One region of the Dickeya dadantii NCPPB 898 genome, then DNA from elsewhere that is predicted to be linked to it. Evidence: predicted binding sites of a transcription regulator. Region 1 holds the regulator's gene; the other holds the start of a gene.

Region 1 (7,857 bases):
AACTGAAGAGAAAATGGTTGAACCCGCCGCCGTGGAGCTGCTGGTTCCCTCGATTATCGACGCCCACCAGGACATTCAGGATGTCGAGCTGGACGACGATGCGGTGCTGGAGCCTTCCAGCCTGAGTCCGGAAGCGAGCGCCCCGTCGCGCGCCACCGGCCTGTCGTTATCGAAAATCAGCGATCCGGCAGCCAATCACTATGTTCATGCGCCGGCCCGGCGGGTTATGCCGCAATCCTCGTTGCTGGATGCGCGCACGGTTCGCGATCAGGAAAAGATCTTTGTCATCGGTCAGGTCGGCTATGACTTCGGCACCGAGGCGCGGCTGGATTATTTTACCCAGGTGATGGGAAATAAAAGCGGTTACCCGTTCGATCCGGTGCAAATGGCCGAGCATTTGAATACCGGTGATAATGCGGAGCAATCCAACGCGCTTATCTGGACGCTGAAAATTGACGGCATTCCGGTCTATGCCATTAAACCGGATGCGCAGTTCGCGGTGCTGGAATATGCCCGTTTGGTGGAATTCCTGTACGAGCAGGAAACCAAAGGTGTGGAGCGTGTTTCCATCGCCGGGATTATCAGCGGCGAAACCCGTTTGTTTAACGGCCAGGTGATCCCCACCATCAGCCCGGTATTACGCGGCATGTTCAACTGGGAATCCCAGGATATTTCCAAGATGCTGATGGGGGAAAGCGCCGTCGGCACGCCGAAATCCAAGGAACTGGTCAACTTCATCAACCGCATTTATTACGAACTGCGTAACCGGGGTTACGACTCGAATGAGCGCGCCATTAACTATGCGGCCACCAACGCTTATCAGATGAAGGAAATCTTCGACGACGCGTTCGCCGAAGGGTTATTCCTGAACAAGATCGGCGCGGAACGTAGCCCGGTCAGCCGTCCGGAATCGGATTGCTGGGATGTGGTGCTGGAATTCTTCAACCCGAAAGAACGCCTCACCGCTGCGCGCAAACTGTATCGCTACACCATTGACGTCAGCGATGTCATGCCGGTCACCATCGGCACGCTGCGCAGCTGGCATGCCTATTAATATCGGCTTGCGAACCATACCGTTTTTTAGCTTTGCCGCCAGTCGGTGGCATTAACCTGGGGATACCCCCAAAACGTAATGCAAATACACTCAAGGAGAAATAACCATGAAACTTCCAACCCAAGCACAGAATGTTAATCGCGCTAACCGTGTTGCCGAAGCCAAAGCGTCCGGCGTTAATCCGGCGTTCTGGGGCCAGGCGCTGAATCTGCTGAAAAAAGCAGGCCAGGGCGCGCTGTCCGGCGTACTGAGCTAATCGATAATGGTGCATGACCGAATGGTCATGCACCATTTCTTTATAATAAAAAATAAATAATTAAATGTAGTCTGGTGTTAATTGTGTTGTCAAAATCAGGGGATATTACGTTTGGTGAATTCACATCATAACTAGTTGGTATGCTTTATTGTGGTCTGGTGTTTTAAGACGAAACCATGAAAAGGTGTATTGATTTTGATTGCAGAGGGGAATGTATGTCTAACAACGGATTTATGGTGAACACAGCAGTGATCAAAGACCTCAGGTTAAAAAAAAATTAAGTCAGGAGGAACTGTCAGAACAAAGCCTTGAATCAAAGTGTTATATCTCTATTTCTACAATAAAAAGAGCGGAGTTAGGTAAGCCGATTTCCCGACAGACTCTGTATAAATTTGCAAAGTTCTTTGAGGTCACCGAGGAGAATCTCGTGCTGCAGTCACATGATCACGCACCCTGTGATGTTAATTCCGATGAGTATAAATATATCGCATTTCTTTTTGCTGATTTATATCAGATGCTGGTTCTGCGTGATGCGAATAAAATATGAATGTAGATATAGAAAATAATATTTTAATGGTTTTTAGAATGAACTCATTTTTATCATTGTGATAAGAGTGGTTGTATAAAAATAATGATGATCTATTCAACGATAAAATTACGTTGAATGTTTATTAGGCTGAATTTAATACCGGCAGGGAATGCATTTATTTTTATCCCGATACAACGGTGATAATGAATAAAAAATCAGTAAAGGGATTTACATTATTTTTACCAGGGTTTGTCCAGAGAGTCTGTCGACCGAATCTGCGGATTCATTTCCATTGTCGAAATAACGGTTTGAATAAGATTGGTCGTGTCGCAGAAGCCACGTCATTTCTTATAAAGGGGCGCATTTTATTGTGGAATGTGCACTGGCAGGAGTTGAATAAAGGATTTTCCCGTGAAAACAGAAAATATACTACCTGGTAAACTAAAAAGTATTCCTGCCGAAAAAATACCCTTCACGGGCTATTCGGTGGGGCGACATATCCCGGAATTTATCTTTTTGCCTTCGGTATTGCGTGACCGGATTGATCGGTTGATGTTATCCGGCAGGCCTATTCTGCTTTTTGGCGAGCCGGGCGCGGATCTGTCTGAAATCACCGGCTATATTCGCGCCAGACTACAGGCGCTGCAGGGGCGCTATGTCGAATTGGGTGGCGAAGGTGATCCCATCAAACGGCTGGAACAGGTTCTTGCCGCGATTCCCGACGATCGTCGGTTGACCCTGTGTATTCCTGGTTTTGATACGCTAACCGAACAGCAGCAGCAGAAGGCTCTGGCGTTGCTTCGGGTGGAACATGCCCGGCGGAGCGAGCTGCGTCTGGTGTTTGGGCTGATTGCGACGCTGACCGAGCAACGTGCGTCGCCGGCGCAACCCGGTGCGCAGCTGGTGTCGGCATTTGGCTGCCAGTCGCTGTCAGTGCCGGCGCTGAAAGGCAGAACGCAGGATATCGCCGAACTGGTTCATGCCGCCTGGCAGGCGTACCGTCAGTCCGTCCGGCAGACATTGCATCCCGAGGTGCTGTTTCACCTGCATCATTACGACTGGCCCGGCAACGTGCGGCAACTGTGGCATAGTGTCGCCCGGCTGTTGATGCTCAGCGACGACGCCGAGATCGACCTGGCGCAGGCCAGTAGCATTCTGCCGCAAATCGTGACACGAACTGAGCTGGAGGCGTCGGGCGAGCGGCAACGGATTAACCGTTCATTGTGCGATGCGGTGCTCAGCCGCGATCAGGACGCTCTGCAGCAGTTTCACCCGTCGGTGATCAAGGCGTTACTGTATCTGGGTGAACATTTCCAGCAGGAGGTGACGCTGATTGAGCTGGCGGAGAATTCCCACATCAGCCCGTCGCATCTCTCCTATCTGCTCAAGCACAGCCTCAGGCTGTCGTTTAAGCAGATTTTGAATCAGACCCGCATTTTCTATGCCTGCCAGCGGCTGGAATGCCACCCCATGAGCCGGATCACCAATCTCTATCTGGATTGCGGCTATGGCGACCTGAGCCATTTTGAGAAAATGTTCAAACGTTATACCGGCGTTACGCCCATCGAGTTCCGGAAAAAATTCAACCCGGTGGTGTTGCGTGATGAAACCGGGTGACAGCCGGCTCCCTTTCTTAACGTCCCCGGCCATGGCATGGCCGGGTTTTTCGCGGTATTGGCACCCATTTCTTTATTTATTTTCTTCTCCATTTACTGCCTTCTCCGGCTGTTTCAGGCTCGCATCTGGACAACCGTGTCTCAACTCTTCAGACTCGACATCATTCATTCTGCATCATGTTGTGTTAGACATGACGCCTGCACCGAGCATAACGCCATTCACCCGCTGATAGATAAAGATATGCTGCTACTTATCGACAACTACGACTCCTTTACCTACAACCTGTACCAGTATTTTTGCGAGTTGGGGGCGGAGGTGCTGGTCAGGCGTAATGATGCGCTGACGCTGGCGGACATTGAGCGGTTATCGCCGCAACGGCTGGTGATTTCCCCTGGCCCCTGTACGCCGGATGACGCCGGGATTTCGCTGGCGGCTATCCGCCATTTCGCCGGCACGTTGCCGATTTTGGGGGTGTGTCTGGGGCATCAGGCGCTGGGGCAGGCGTTTGGCGCGCGGGTGGTGCGCGCCCGTCAGGTGATGCATGGCAAGACTTCGCCGGTACGGCACGCTGGCCGCGGCGTATTCGCCGGGCTGGCAAACCCGTTAACCGTCACCCGTTATCACTCGCTGATTCTGGAAAAGGATTCGCTGCCTGATTGTTTTGAGGTGACCGCCTGGACCGAGAACGACGCCGGAATCGATGAGATCATGGGTGTGCGTCACCGCTCGCTGCCGCTGGAAGGCGTGCAGTTCCACCCGGAAAGCATTCTCAGCCAGCAGGGACACCAGCTACTGAGAAATTTCCTTGATTTATAGGTGGATAGCGGGCGCAAATCCGGCATTACCGGATTAATGATTGCGTATTTTTGATTTTTTATGCATATTTAATGACTATATTTTCACTCGAAAACCACGGATATCACAACGGGGCAGCAAATGGCGACAGAGAAAGCAGCAGTAACACGGGATACTTACGATAAGGTAATTCTTCCGGTTTATGCACCCGCGCAGTTTGTGCCGGTAAAAGGCAAAGGGAGCCGTGTCTGGGATCAGCAGGGCAAGGAATATATCGACTTTTCCGGCGGCATCGCGGTAACGGCGTTGGGGCACTGCCATCCGGCGCTGGTGGCGGCGTTGAAAGAGCAGGGCGAAACCCTGTGGCATACCAGTAACGTGTTCACCAACGAACCGGCGCTGCGTTTGGCCACCAAACTGATCAATGCCACCTTTGCCGACCGCGTCTTTTTCGCTAACTCCGGTGCGGAAGCCAACGAAGCGGCATTCAAGCTGGCTCGCCATTACGCCATTACCCGCCATAGCCCGTACAAGACCAAGATCATTTCGTTTTATCAGTCGTTCCACGGCCGTACGCTGTTCACCGTTTCCGTCGGCGGCCAGCCGAAATACGCCGATGGTTTCGGCCCGAAACCGGCGGACATCGTGCATGTGCCGTTCAACGATCTGGACGCGGTAAAAGCGGTGATGGATGACCACACCTGCGCGGTGGTGCTGGAGCCGATTCAGGGCGAAGGCGGTATCACGCCCGCTACGCCGGCCTTCCTCAGCGGCGTGCGCGAGCTGTGCGATCAGTATCAGGCGCTGCTGGTATTTGACGAAGTGCAGTGCGGCATGGGCCGCAGCGGCAAGCTGTTCTCTTATATGCATTACGGCATCACGCCGGATATTCTGACCACCGCCAAAGCGCTGGGCGGCGGTTTCCCGATCAGCGCGATGCTGACCACGGAAGAGATTGCGTCGGTGATGGCGGTCGGTACTCACGGCACGACCTACGGCGGCAATCCGCTGGCCTGCGCGGTGGCGGAAGCGGCGCTGGATGTGATCAACACGCCGGAGGTGCTGTCCGGGGTGGTGGATCGTCATGCGCGCTTTGTGTCTGCGCTGGAGCGCATTAATGCGCAGTACGATATTTTCGACGAAATCCGCGGCATGGGTCTGCTGCTGGGCGCGCAGCTGAAACCGGCCTGGCATGGCCGCGCCAGGGATTTCCTGGCCGCATCGGCGGACCTGGGGTTGATGATTTTGGTGGCGGGGCCGGACGTGATCCGTTTTGTGCCGTCGCTGGTGATTACTCCGGAAGAGATCGATCAAGGCATGGCGCTGTTCGGGAAAGCAGTGGAGCAGGTGGTGAAAGGCGCGTAAGCCACGGCTTTTCTCTGCACTAAAACGACAAGAGCGTGCCTGGGCACGCTCTTTTTGATCCGGCTGATTTTGATCCGGTGGATGATAATCAGCGGGTGCCGTACACCACGATGGTTTTACCGTGGGCGGAGATCAGGTTCTGATCTTCCAGCATCTTCAGGATACGACCGACAGTTTCGCGGGAACAGCCGACAATCTGACCGATCTCCTGCCGGGTGATCTTGATTTGCATGCCGTCCGGGTGGGTCATGGCGTCCGGTTGCTTGGCCAGGTTGAGCAGGGTTTGCGCGATACGGCCGGTTACGTCGAGGAACGCCAGGTTGCCGACTTTCTGCGAGGTCACCTGCAGGCGTCGCGCCATCTGCGAGGACAACCGCATCAGAATATCCGGGTTGACCTGAATCAGCTGGCGGAATTTTTTATAGGAAATCTCAGCGACTTCGCAGGCGGTTTTCGCCCGGACCCACGCACTGCGTTCCTGACCATCTTCGAACAAACCAAGTTCGCCGATAAAATCGCCCTGATTCAGATAAGAAAGAATCATTTCCTTGCCTTCTTCATCCTTGATCAGCACGGCAACCGAGCCTTTCACGATGTAGTAAAGCGTCTCTGCTTTTTCACCCTGATGAATCAGAGTGCTCTTCGATGGGTACTTGTGAATGTGGCAATGAGAAAGGAACCATTCGAGAGTCGGGTCTGTTTGCGGTTTGCCGAGAACCATTCGCTGTTATCCTCTGTTGTAATTCACTGCGCAAATCACAGGGCTCAGAGTTCCCTGTACGGCGTGATAACATAGTTATAATTCAATTCCGTCCTGGCGGAATGACGTCAGGGAATATACTGAGGCTGTCTATAACCGTCATACTTCAGGCTGCAGGCGCGTTGGCTTTCCTGCAATCGAATTATTGAGGGTATATCGGATGACGCCAGTAAGCCGGCGGCTGGTCAGGCAGAGGCTCAACGCACACCGGTTTACGCCTTCGTTTGTAACACAGGTTGAGTGTAGTGTCTTGTGTTGTCTCGCTTCAGCATGATTAAGCTCTGATTATCAGACTTTTTTATACATAAGCGGTGTAAAATTTCAAAAATAATTGATTGAGGGCAAACTTATGCAGGCTCGGGTGAAATGGGTTGAAGGGTTAACGTTTCTTGGCGAGTCCGCGTCCGGACATCAACTGCTGATGGACGGCAACGCCGGCGATAAAGCGCCCAGCCCGATGGAAATGGTGCTGATGGCGGCAGGCGGATGCAGCGCCATTGATGTGGTGTCTATCCTGCAGAAAGGCCGCTACGATGTGGCGGACTGCGAAGTGCGCCTGACCTCTGAACGCCGTGAGGAAGCGCCGCGTTTGTTCACCGCCATCAACCTGCACTTTATCGTTACCGGCAAAGGGTTGAACGACAAGGCCGTGGAGCGTGCGGTGTCGCTGTCGGCGGAGAAATACTGCTCCGTGGCGCTGATGCTGGAGAAAGCGGTGACGATCACCCACAGCCACGAAGTGATCGCGCTCGACTAAATCGTCAGGCACGCGGCGGCGAGTTTCGGTGCTCCGCCGCGTCGCTTAGTCAATATGGTTGCCTTCTATTAATCGCTGCACCAGCGGCATCATGATCAGTTCCATCGCCAGCCCCATTTTGCCGCCCGGCACCACCAGCGTGTTGATGTGGGAAATGAACGAGCCCTGCAACATCGCCAGCAGGTAAGGGTAGTCAATGTGGTCCAGCCCCTGAAAATGAATCACCACGAAACTTTCGTCCATTGACGGAATGGCTTTGGCGGCGAACGGGTTAGAGGTATCCACCGTCGGCACGCGCTGAAAGTTGATGTGGGTGCGGGAAAACTGCGGGGTGATGTGGGTGATGTAATCCTCCATCGAACGCACGACGGAATCCATTACCGCCTCGCGGGAGTGACCGCGCTCGTTGATATCGCGCACCAGCTTCTGAATCCACTCCAGGTTGACGATCGGCACCACGCCGACCAGCAGGTCGACATGCTGCGCCACATCGTGCTGGTCGGTGACCACGCCGCCGTGCAGCCCCTCGTAAAACAACAGGTCGGTCGGTTCCGGCATCGGCTCCCAGGGGGTGAAGGTGCCGGGCACCTGATTGTAGGGAATCGCCTCGTCGTAGGTGTGTAGGTATTTGCGGGTCTGGCCGGTGCCGCTGAGGCCATATTCGATAAAGGTGTGTTCCAACTGGCAGAAATCGTTCGCTTCCGGCCCGAAATAGCTGATGTGG
Region 2 (7,857 bases), 1.0 Mb from region 1:
GATCGTTGAGCCAGGCTGCCATTTGACGAGATTCTTCATCTCCCCGGCGGCTTAACGGCCGGAGCGCATCACTGGCGGCGTCAGGTACGGCATCACCATGACGCATGATCAAAACTTGCATATTACACCGCTATATTGATGAAAAAAGGGCAATAAAACCCTGGGGATAGCTTCAGATTAGCTGAATCGGCACGGGGCCGTTTTGCGATAGGTCACAGCCTGGTATCGGGTATCGCCACATCCTGCTGATGGCGTTTTGACCAACGCAAAGCGCATTTTTTTACCCCAATTGCCGGCGAATCGCAACCAACCACATCATGCGTCGCGCTGCGCCACGGCTCAGCCATCGCGCCACAGCCGGCAACTTCCCGTTTTTCAGGCAATTAACCTTAATTTTTTCAGGGCAAAGCCGACATCACGTCATCATAATATGCTGCCGGCTATCTTTTAGATTTCATTTAACAGCAGTTTAGACTAAAAAATAATTTTCATTCAGATAAAAAAATTATCAATCTCCGCAATACAGAATAAACCGGCACCGGTTTTATTTTGCTGACACTTTTACACTTTTTCATCTTATAACCGAGGGAAACACTGGAAAAAATACCCTGCCTCATTATAGTGAACAGAGAAAACACCGGTGCTGAATACAGCATATTTAAATAATTCAGCGCGGTATTATGCCCAGCATTCAGGGAATTGTTTTACTGGGTGGTAAAAACAACGGAATGTTTAAATAAGAAAAACAAGTATTTTCAATAAAATAAAACCATTACTCCGCTAGCGCACCATCGTGCTCGGTATTTTTATCAATTAACGTTTTTCACCTAAACGTGAATCCAGGAAATAACGTTTCTCGTCAGCCAATAAAATAATTTTTTTAAACAACATTAGGTTTTTCATTCAAAAAATCTGCCTTACGGCTTTGAAGTTTATTATTCTACTGATCCGACAAGAATAAAAAACAAGGCGGGATAGTGGGTTCAGATTTTTCCCTCACCCGCTTAGCGTTCCGTTTCATCAGCAAAGTCAACCTGCTGTGACTGCCGCCGGAGCAGTCCTTCCGCCGGAGCAAACCGATCGCCATACTGCGCCTGCAACGACAGCAGGGTTGCCACCACCGTTTCTATCCCTAATCGATTCATGTAGTGGAATGGGCCGCCCAGAAACGGTGGAAACCCGATCCCCATTACCGCGCCGATGTCGCCGTCGCCCGGGCGGCGGATCACCCCTTCATCCAGACAGCGCACCGCTTCATTCAGCATCATCATGACGCAGCGCTGCGCAATCAGCGCCGGATCCAGGTGCGCTTTGGGCGTCACATCCAGCAAGGGATAGAGACTACCGTCGGACACGTTGCCCTGACGCCGCCACAAACCGCATAACCGCTCATAACGCGACTGATCGTAGCGATAAAAGCCGCGTCCGTTCTTACGGCCTTTACGGTTGTCGCGGGCAATGGCTTCCAGCGCCGGCGGCGCGCAAAACCGCTCGCCCAGCTCCGCCACCAGCACCGGCACAATCTTCATCGCCACATCAATCCCCACTTCATCCAGCAAGGTAAAAGGCCCGACTGGGAAACCGAAACGCACCAGCGCCTGATCGACCGATTCTACCGGCTCGCCTTCCAGCAAACAGCGGGCCGCCTCATTCAGGTAAGGCGCCAGAATGCGGTTAACATAAAACCCAGCTTTATCCGCTACTACGATGGCGGTTTTACCCTGCTTCTTCGCCAGCGCCACCGTGGTGGACAGCGTCTGCTCGCTGGTTCCGGCATGGGGAATAACCTCAACCAGCGGCATCTTGTCCACCGGGCTGAAATAGTGCAGGCCTATCACCTGCTCAGGCCGACCGGCACCGGCGGCGATCTGATGAATCGGCAGCGACGAGGTATTGGTGGCAAACACCGTATGCGGCGGCGTCACCGCTTCGGTTTCCCGCACCATCTGCTGTTTGAGCGCCACTTCTTCGAATACCGCCTCCACCACCACATCAACGCGCTCAAATCCCCGATAATCGGTGCCGCCGGAAATCAGGCTCATCTGCCGTCGCTGCTCTGCGGGCGTGATGCGGCGGCGCGCCACCTGTTTGCTCAACCGCTGCCAGCTGTTGCGCAGCGCATGGGTGATGCCTTGCTCATGAATATCTTTAATCCTTACCGGCAATTGACCATTCAGCGCGGTGACGCCGGCAATGCCGCCGCCCATCAAACCGCCGCCCAACACCCCAACCCGGCGCAGTGGGCCGGGCTCGACCGACGCGCCCTGATCTTTTTTCAGCGCGGTGGCGGTAAAAAACAGTCGCCGCAACGCCACCGACTCCGGCGACATCACCAGTCGGCCGAAAGCGCGGGCCTCCGCCTGATAGCCTGCCTGGCTACCTTGTTCCAGACCCCGGCGCACCACCGCCAGAATACGCGCCGTCGCCGGGTAATTGCCCTGAGTTTTCGCCTGCGTCTGCCGCCGCACCCGCTCAAACAACCAGCGGCGTACGTAAGGCAGCATCAGTAGCCGGTGCCGCCAGCCGGGCGAGGACGGCTGCCGTTTACCGCGGCGAATAAAGCCCAGCGCCGCCTCCAGCAATACGGCGTGCGGCACCACTTCATCCACCAACCCGAGCCGCCGCGCCTGAGCCGCCCGCAGTTGCCGCCCGGTCAGGATCAACTCCAGCGCGCGGTCCACGCCAATCAGGCGCGGAAGACGCTGGGTGCCGCCAGCGCCCGGCAATAGCCCCAATTGCACTTCCGGCAACCCGAGGCGGGTGCTGTCGTCCGGCGTACAAAGGCGATAATCACAAGCCAGCGCCAGTTCCAGCCCGCCGCCCAGACAGTCGCCGTGAATAGCCGCCACCACCGGGAACGGCAGGTGGGCGATCGCTTCCAGTGTTTCCTGCCCGGTTTCAGCCAGCGCCTGCGCCGCCGCGGCGTCGGAACAGGCATCCAACATGCCGATATCCGCCCCGGCAATAAACGACGCCGGTTTGCCGGAGAGAATAACCAGCCCCTGTAGGCCACTGTGCTGTCGAGCCTGCGTCAGCACCGCGCGCATCTGTTCCGCGAATTCCGCTTTCAGGGTATTCACTTTCTCGCCGGGAACATCCACGGTGATCACGCCGATATGATCGGGGCGTAGCGTCAACCGGAAAGCCGCGTGCTCTTCATGTTCGTGCGCCTGATGTATCGCATTCAGTTCGGTCATTGCGTCACCTCCAGCACCATCGCTGCCCCCAGGCCGCCTGCCGCGCAAGCAGTGACCAGCCCCAATCCGCCGCCTCGCCGGCGCAATTCATGCAGCGTCTGGGTGATCATCCGCGCGCCGGTCGCGGCAAACGGATGCCCATAGGCGAGCGATCCGCCACGCACGTTGAAGCGCTCACGGTCCACCTCCCCCACCGGCGCGTTGCGCCCGAGTTTATCGCGGGCAAATTCAGCGCTGGCGAACAGGTACAGATTGGCCAGAGTCTGAGCGGCGAAAGCTTCATGCATGTCAATCAGCGCCAGATCGTCCAGACGGATACCCGCTCGATCGAGCGCCAGCGGGGTGGTGTAAGCCGGCCCTGCCAGCATGTCCTGCTGCACCGGAATGGCGCAGAACGCATAGCTACGCAGGTAGCCGAGCGGCGTCAGTTTCAGTTCGCGGGCGCGGGATTCGCTCATCAGCAACACCGCGGCGGCGCCGTCGGTTAACGGCGAACTGTTGCCGGCGGTTACGCTGCCGTAGCGACGGTCAAAGGCGGGTTTAAGGCGGGAATACTGTTCCGGCGCGCTGTCGCGACGAATAGTGTTGTCTTCATTGATGGCCTGTTTATACGGCGGCACCCAGGCCGTCATCACCTCGTCGCGCAGTACGCCGTCGGCCCAGGCCTGCGTAGCGCGTTGATGGGAAAGATGGGCGAAAGCGTCCTGCGCTTCGCGGCTGATGCGGTAGTCTTTCGCCATCTGCTCGGCGGTATCGCCCATGCGCAGCCCGGTGGAATACTCGGCCACGGCGGGCGCCACCGGCAGTAAGTCCCGCGGCCGCAAACGGGCGAACAACGCCAGCCGCTGGCGGAAGGTTCTGGCGCGCGAGAGATCGACCAGCGTGCGCGCCAGCGCCTTGCTGACGCCGATGGGCAGCACAGAAGCCGAATCAGCGCCGCCGGCGATGCCGATGTCGATAGCGCCGGCCAGAATGCTTTCCGCCACGTTGGCGACCGCCTGAAAACTGGTGGCGCAGGCTCGGGAGACGCTATATGCATCGGTAAGCACGCTCATGCCGCTGCCCAGCACGATTTCGCGGGCGATATTGGGCGCTTCCGGCATCTGGATCACCTGCCCGAACACCAGTTGCTCCACCTGTTCCGGCTCGACGCCGCTGCGAAGCAACAGCTCATTGACCACCAGCGTGCCCAGCTCCAGCGCCGGGATACCATGATAGACCGTCGCCTGTCGGGCAAACGGGGTTCTCAGCCCACTAACAATCGCAATGCGGTCGCCACGCCGGGTGACCAGCGGCACTGCTTCGCGTTCACGCATAACCATTCCGTTCATCCCTTTTCAGAGACCGATGGGTCTGAACTCATTGTTAACCTGAAGATTACATTATGCAAACAAGCAGATACCAAACAGCGAGCCATGCCACGCTTCCGGGCGCTCATGCACAATGGAAATAAGACGGCAAAGGTAATGAAAAAGAAGGAATAATGAAGTGGAAAACATCGGGAAACGCGGCTGATCTCAGCGTATCAGCCGCAAAGCGAGGGCGAGCACGCCACTACAGCGGCACTACTATTACGACTACTACGACTTGGTCGGTTAGCGCAGGCCCAGCTGGAAGATCAGGGTTTCCGCCTGACAGCTGAACGTGAAATCCATATCCAGTTTAACGCCGCCTTCCGCCTCCGACAGGCGGGCGTCAATCACGCAGGGCTCGGACTCAACCGCACGGGCTTTTTCCGTCAGTTGCTTCTGCGTCTGCTCCGCGTCGCTACGGTGGGTAAACACACGGCTGTAAGAGGCGGTGCAATCGGTGTTATCCATTACGGTTCCCACATCCACACAGCAACAGGCGGCGGTTTCTTCCGCGCTACATTTGTTAATCGCGTTTGTCATGGCAAAACTCCTCTGCGGCGACAGGCGCTTCCCCAGTCGGAAGCACGCTATCCATCTATTCTGCCCCCATTTTACTCACCACGGTCGTCTATCACTAGCACTTACCAATTAAAGAGGTATTACGTGATACAAATCACACTTTAACGTTATTTTTCAATGAAATAGGCTAAAAGACCTAAACACAATCATGACATTTGTTAACTGGATCTAATTTTTAAATCATTTTCGCAACATTTATGGAACCAAAAGAAAACATTTCATCGTTTTACTTTTATACTTTGCGCAACTGGTCTGATTTGTCAGCCCATTAAGCCCCCCTACAATGCGCGTCCCTTGTTACACGCTTAACAAAAATTGCAAACGTTCAGTGAGGTTTCGGTCATGAGCCAGAAAGTCCTGTTAAAGAAAACATCACTTGCTGTGGCGCTGGCGCTAATGGCATCCAATGCAACCGCTGCTGGTTTCCAGTTGAATGAGTTCTCCTCATCCGGTCTGGGGCGCGCCTTCTCGGGTGAAAGCGCAATTGCAGACAATGCGACCTCTGGTAGCCGCAACCCGGCGACCATGACGCTGTTTGATCGCCCGGCCTTTTCCGGCGGCGTGACTTACATTAACCCGGATATCGACTTGCGCGGCTCCAGCAGCACCGGCCGCGACGCCAGCGCAGACAATATTGCGCCGCATGCCTGGGTGCCCAACCTGCATTTCATCATGCCGCTGAACGAGCAGTGGGCGGTTGGCGCCTCCGCCACCACCAACTTCGGGCTGGGGACAGAGTTCAGCGACAATTTCAGCGCCGGTTCCATTGCGGGCAAAACCGACCTGAAAACCTCCAACCTGAATCTGAGCGCGGCCTATCGTCTCAACCAGCATTTCAGCTTTGGTCTGGGCGTCAATGCCGTGTACGCCGATGCCAAATTTGTGCGTAACGCCGGCGAAGTCGGCCCGGTGCTGGGTGTGAGTTCAACATCTGAGATCACCCATATGGATGGCAAAGAATGGGGTTATGGCTGGAACGCCGGTATCCTGTATGAACTGGATAAGAACAACCGCTTCGGCCTGAGTTATCGCTCTAAAGTCGACATCGATTTTGACGGCTCCTTCAGAAACGACCTGGCGGCGCCGCGCGGCACCAGCGGCAACACCATCCCCGCCAGGCTCACGCTCAACCTGCCGGAAATGTGGGAGTTCTCCGCTTACCACCGCGTCGCTCCGCAGTGGGCGGTTCACTATAGCCTGGCCTACACCAGTTGGAGCAGCTTCCAGGAACTACGTGCCACCAACAGCAACGGCCAGCAGTTGTTCCAGAAGGATGAACGCTTCCACGATTCTTACCGCATCGCGCTGGGCACCACTTACTACTACGACGACAACTGGACTTTCCGCACCGGTATCGCGTTTGACGACAGTCCGGTACCGGCTGACAAACGCACCATCTCCATCCCGGATCAGGATCGTCTCTGGCTGAGCGCCGGCACCACCTACGCCTTTAACAAAGACGCTTCGGTGGACGTGGGCGTGTCTTATATGCACGGTCAGAAAGTCACCATCAACGAACCGGGCGTTGCGGCTAACCTGCCCTCTTACACCTTTACCTCTAAAGGCCGGGCGTGGCTGTACGGCGTGAACTTCAACTACAGTTTCTAACCTGAACACCCTATCTCTGTTCGTAAAAAAGGCCGCTATCGCGGCCTTTTGTTTGATGAGAAGTCGGTGATTTATGCCAGCGGCATTACTCCGGCTTCACTTCCATGTAGTTCAGTTTCAGCGTGCTACTGGTGTAGCCGCGGATCTTGTTGGTCAGGTCGATATTGCCTTCCAGTTTCTGGCCGTAAGACGGAACGATCTCCTTCAATTTGGCCTGCCATTCCGGCGTCGCGACCTTATCCTTGAACACGGTCTGCATCAGGCTCAGCATGATCGGCGCAGCGGTGGACGCACCCGGCGACGCGCCCAGCAGCGCGGCGATGGTACCGTCTTTATCGCTGACAATCTCGGTGCCCAGCTTCAGTACGCCGCCCAGCTCTTTGTCTTTCTTGATGATCTGTACGCGTTGACCCGCCACCGCCAGACGCCAGTCAGACTGTTTGGCCTGCGGGAAGTACTCTTTCAACGCGGCAAAACGATCGTCGTCGTTCATCATCAGCTGGCCGATCAGGTATTTCACCAGATCGAAATTATCGATCCCCACATTCACCATCGGCATAAAGTTGGAGGTGTTCATGGACGCGAGCAGATCCCACAACGAACCGTTTTTCAGGAATTTGCTGGAGAAGGTCGCGAACGGCCCGAACAGCAGCGCCGGCTTACCGTTGAAGATACGGGTATCCAGATGCGGTACGGACATCGGCGGCGCGCCAACCGAAGCTTTACCGTATACCTTGGCGAGATGACGTTTTACGATGTCCTGATTATCGGTGACCAGGAACTCGCCGCCAACCGGGAAGCCGCCATAGTTGTCCGCTTCCGGAATACCTGACTTCTGCAGCAGTTGCAGTGCCGCGCCGCCGGCGCCGATGAACACGAATTTGGCTTTGATAGCGCTTTCTTTACCGCCGTTTTTCAGGTCGGCAACCACCACGTTCCAGGTTTTGTCCGGATTGCGCTTGATGTCACGCACTTCGTTGCTCAGTTGCAGGTTGAAGGTCGAATGCTGCTTCAACCCGTCCACCAGTTGGCGGGTGACTTCGCCGTAGTTAACATCGGTGCCGATCGGCATACGGGTAGCGGCAATCTTCTGTTGCGGATCGCGCCCTTCCATCACCAGC

What was found. Region 1 encodes CRP, which controls carbon source genes, mostly activating them, when cyclic AMP is high. Its sites were predicted from a motif close to ATGTGANNNNNNTCACAT; they were not measured.
Region 2: a site for CRP is predicted at 5,211-5,228, ahead of DDA898_RS14820 (YfcZ/YiiS family protein). Genes of this name have one in related genera too.

What each region holds. Positions count from the first base shown of each region.
Region 1 is NZ_CM001976.1:4,333,784-4,341,640, reverse strand. It holds gene DDA898_RS19540 (PatA/PatG family cyanobactin maturation protease) at 1-1,054, shown strand, start outside; gene DDA898_RS23465 (hypothetical protein) at 1,161-1,310, shown strand; gene DDA898_RS22575 (helix-turn-helix domain-containing protein) at 1,540-1,857, shown strand; gene DDA898_RS19535 (helix-turn-helix domain-containing protein) at 2,251-3,456, shown strand; gene DDA898_RS19530 (aminodeoxychorismate synthase component II) at 3,697-4,272, shown strand; gene argD (bifunctional acetylornithine/succinyldiaminopimelate transaminase) at 4,393-5,616, shown strand; gene crp (cAMP-activated global transcriptional regulator CRP) at 5,705-6,337, opposite strand; gene DDA898_RS19515 (OsmC family protein) at 6,726-7,133, shown strand; gene DDA898_RS19510 (phosphoribulokinase) at 7,179-7,857, opposite strand, start outside.
Region 2 is NZ_CM001976.1:3,287,643-3,295,499, forward strand. It holds gene sixA (phosphohistidine phosphatase SixA) at 1-121, opposite strand, end outside; gene fadJ (fatty acid oxidation complex subunit alpha FadJ) at 1,005-3,197, opposite strand; gene fadI (acetyl-CoA C-acyltransferase FadI) at 3,194-4,513, opposite strand; gene DDA898_RS14820 (YfcZ/YiiS family protein) at 4,793-5,089, opposite strand; gene fadL (long-chain fatty acid transporter FadL) at 5,471-6,736, shown strand; gene mqo (malate dehydrogenase (quinone)) at 6,822-7,857, opposite strand, start outside.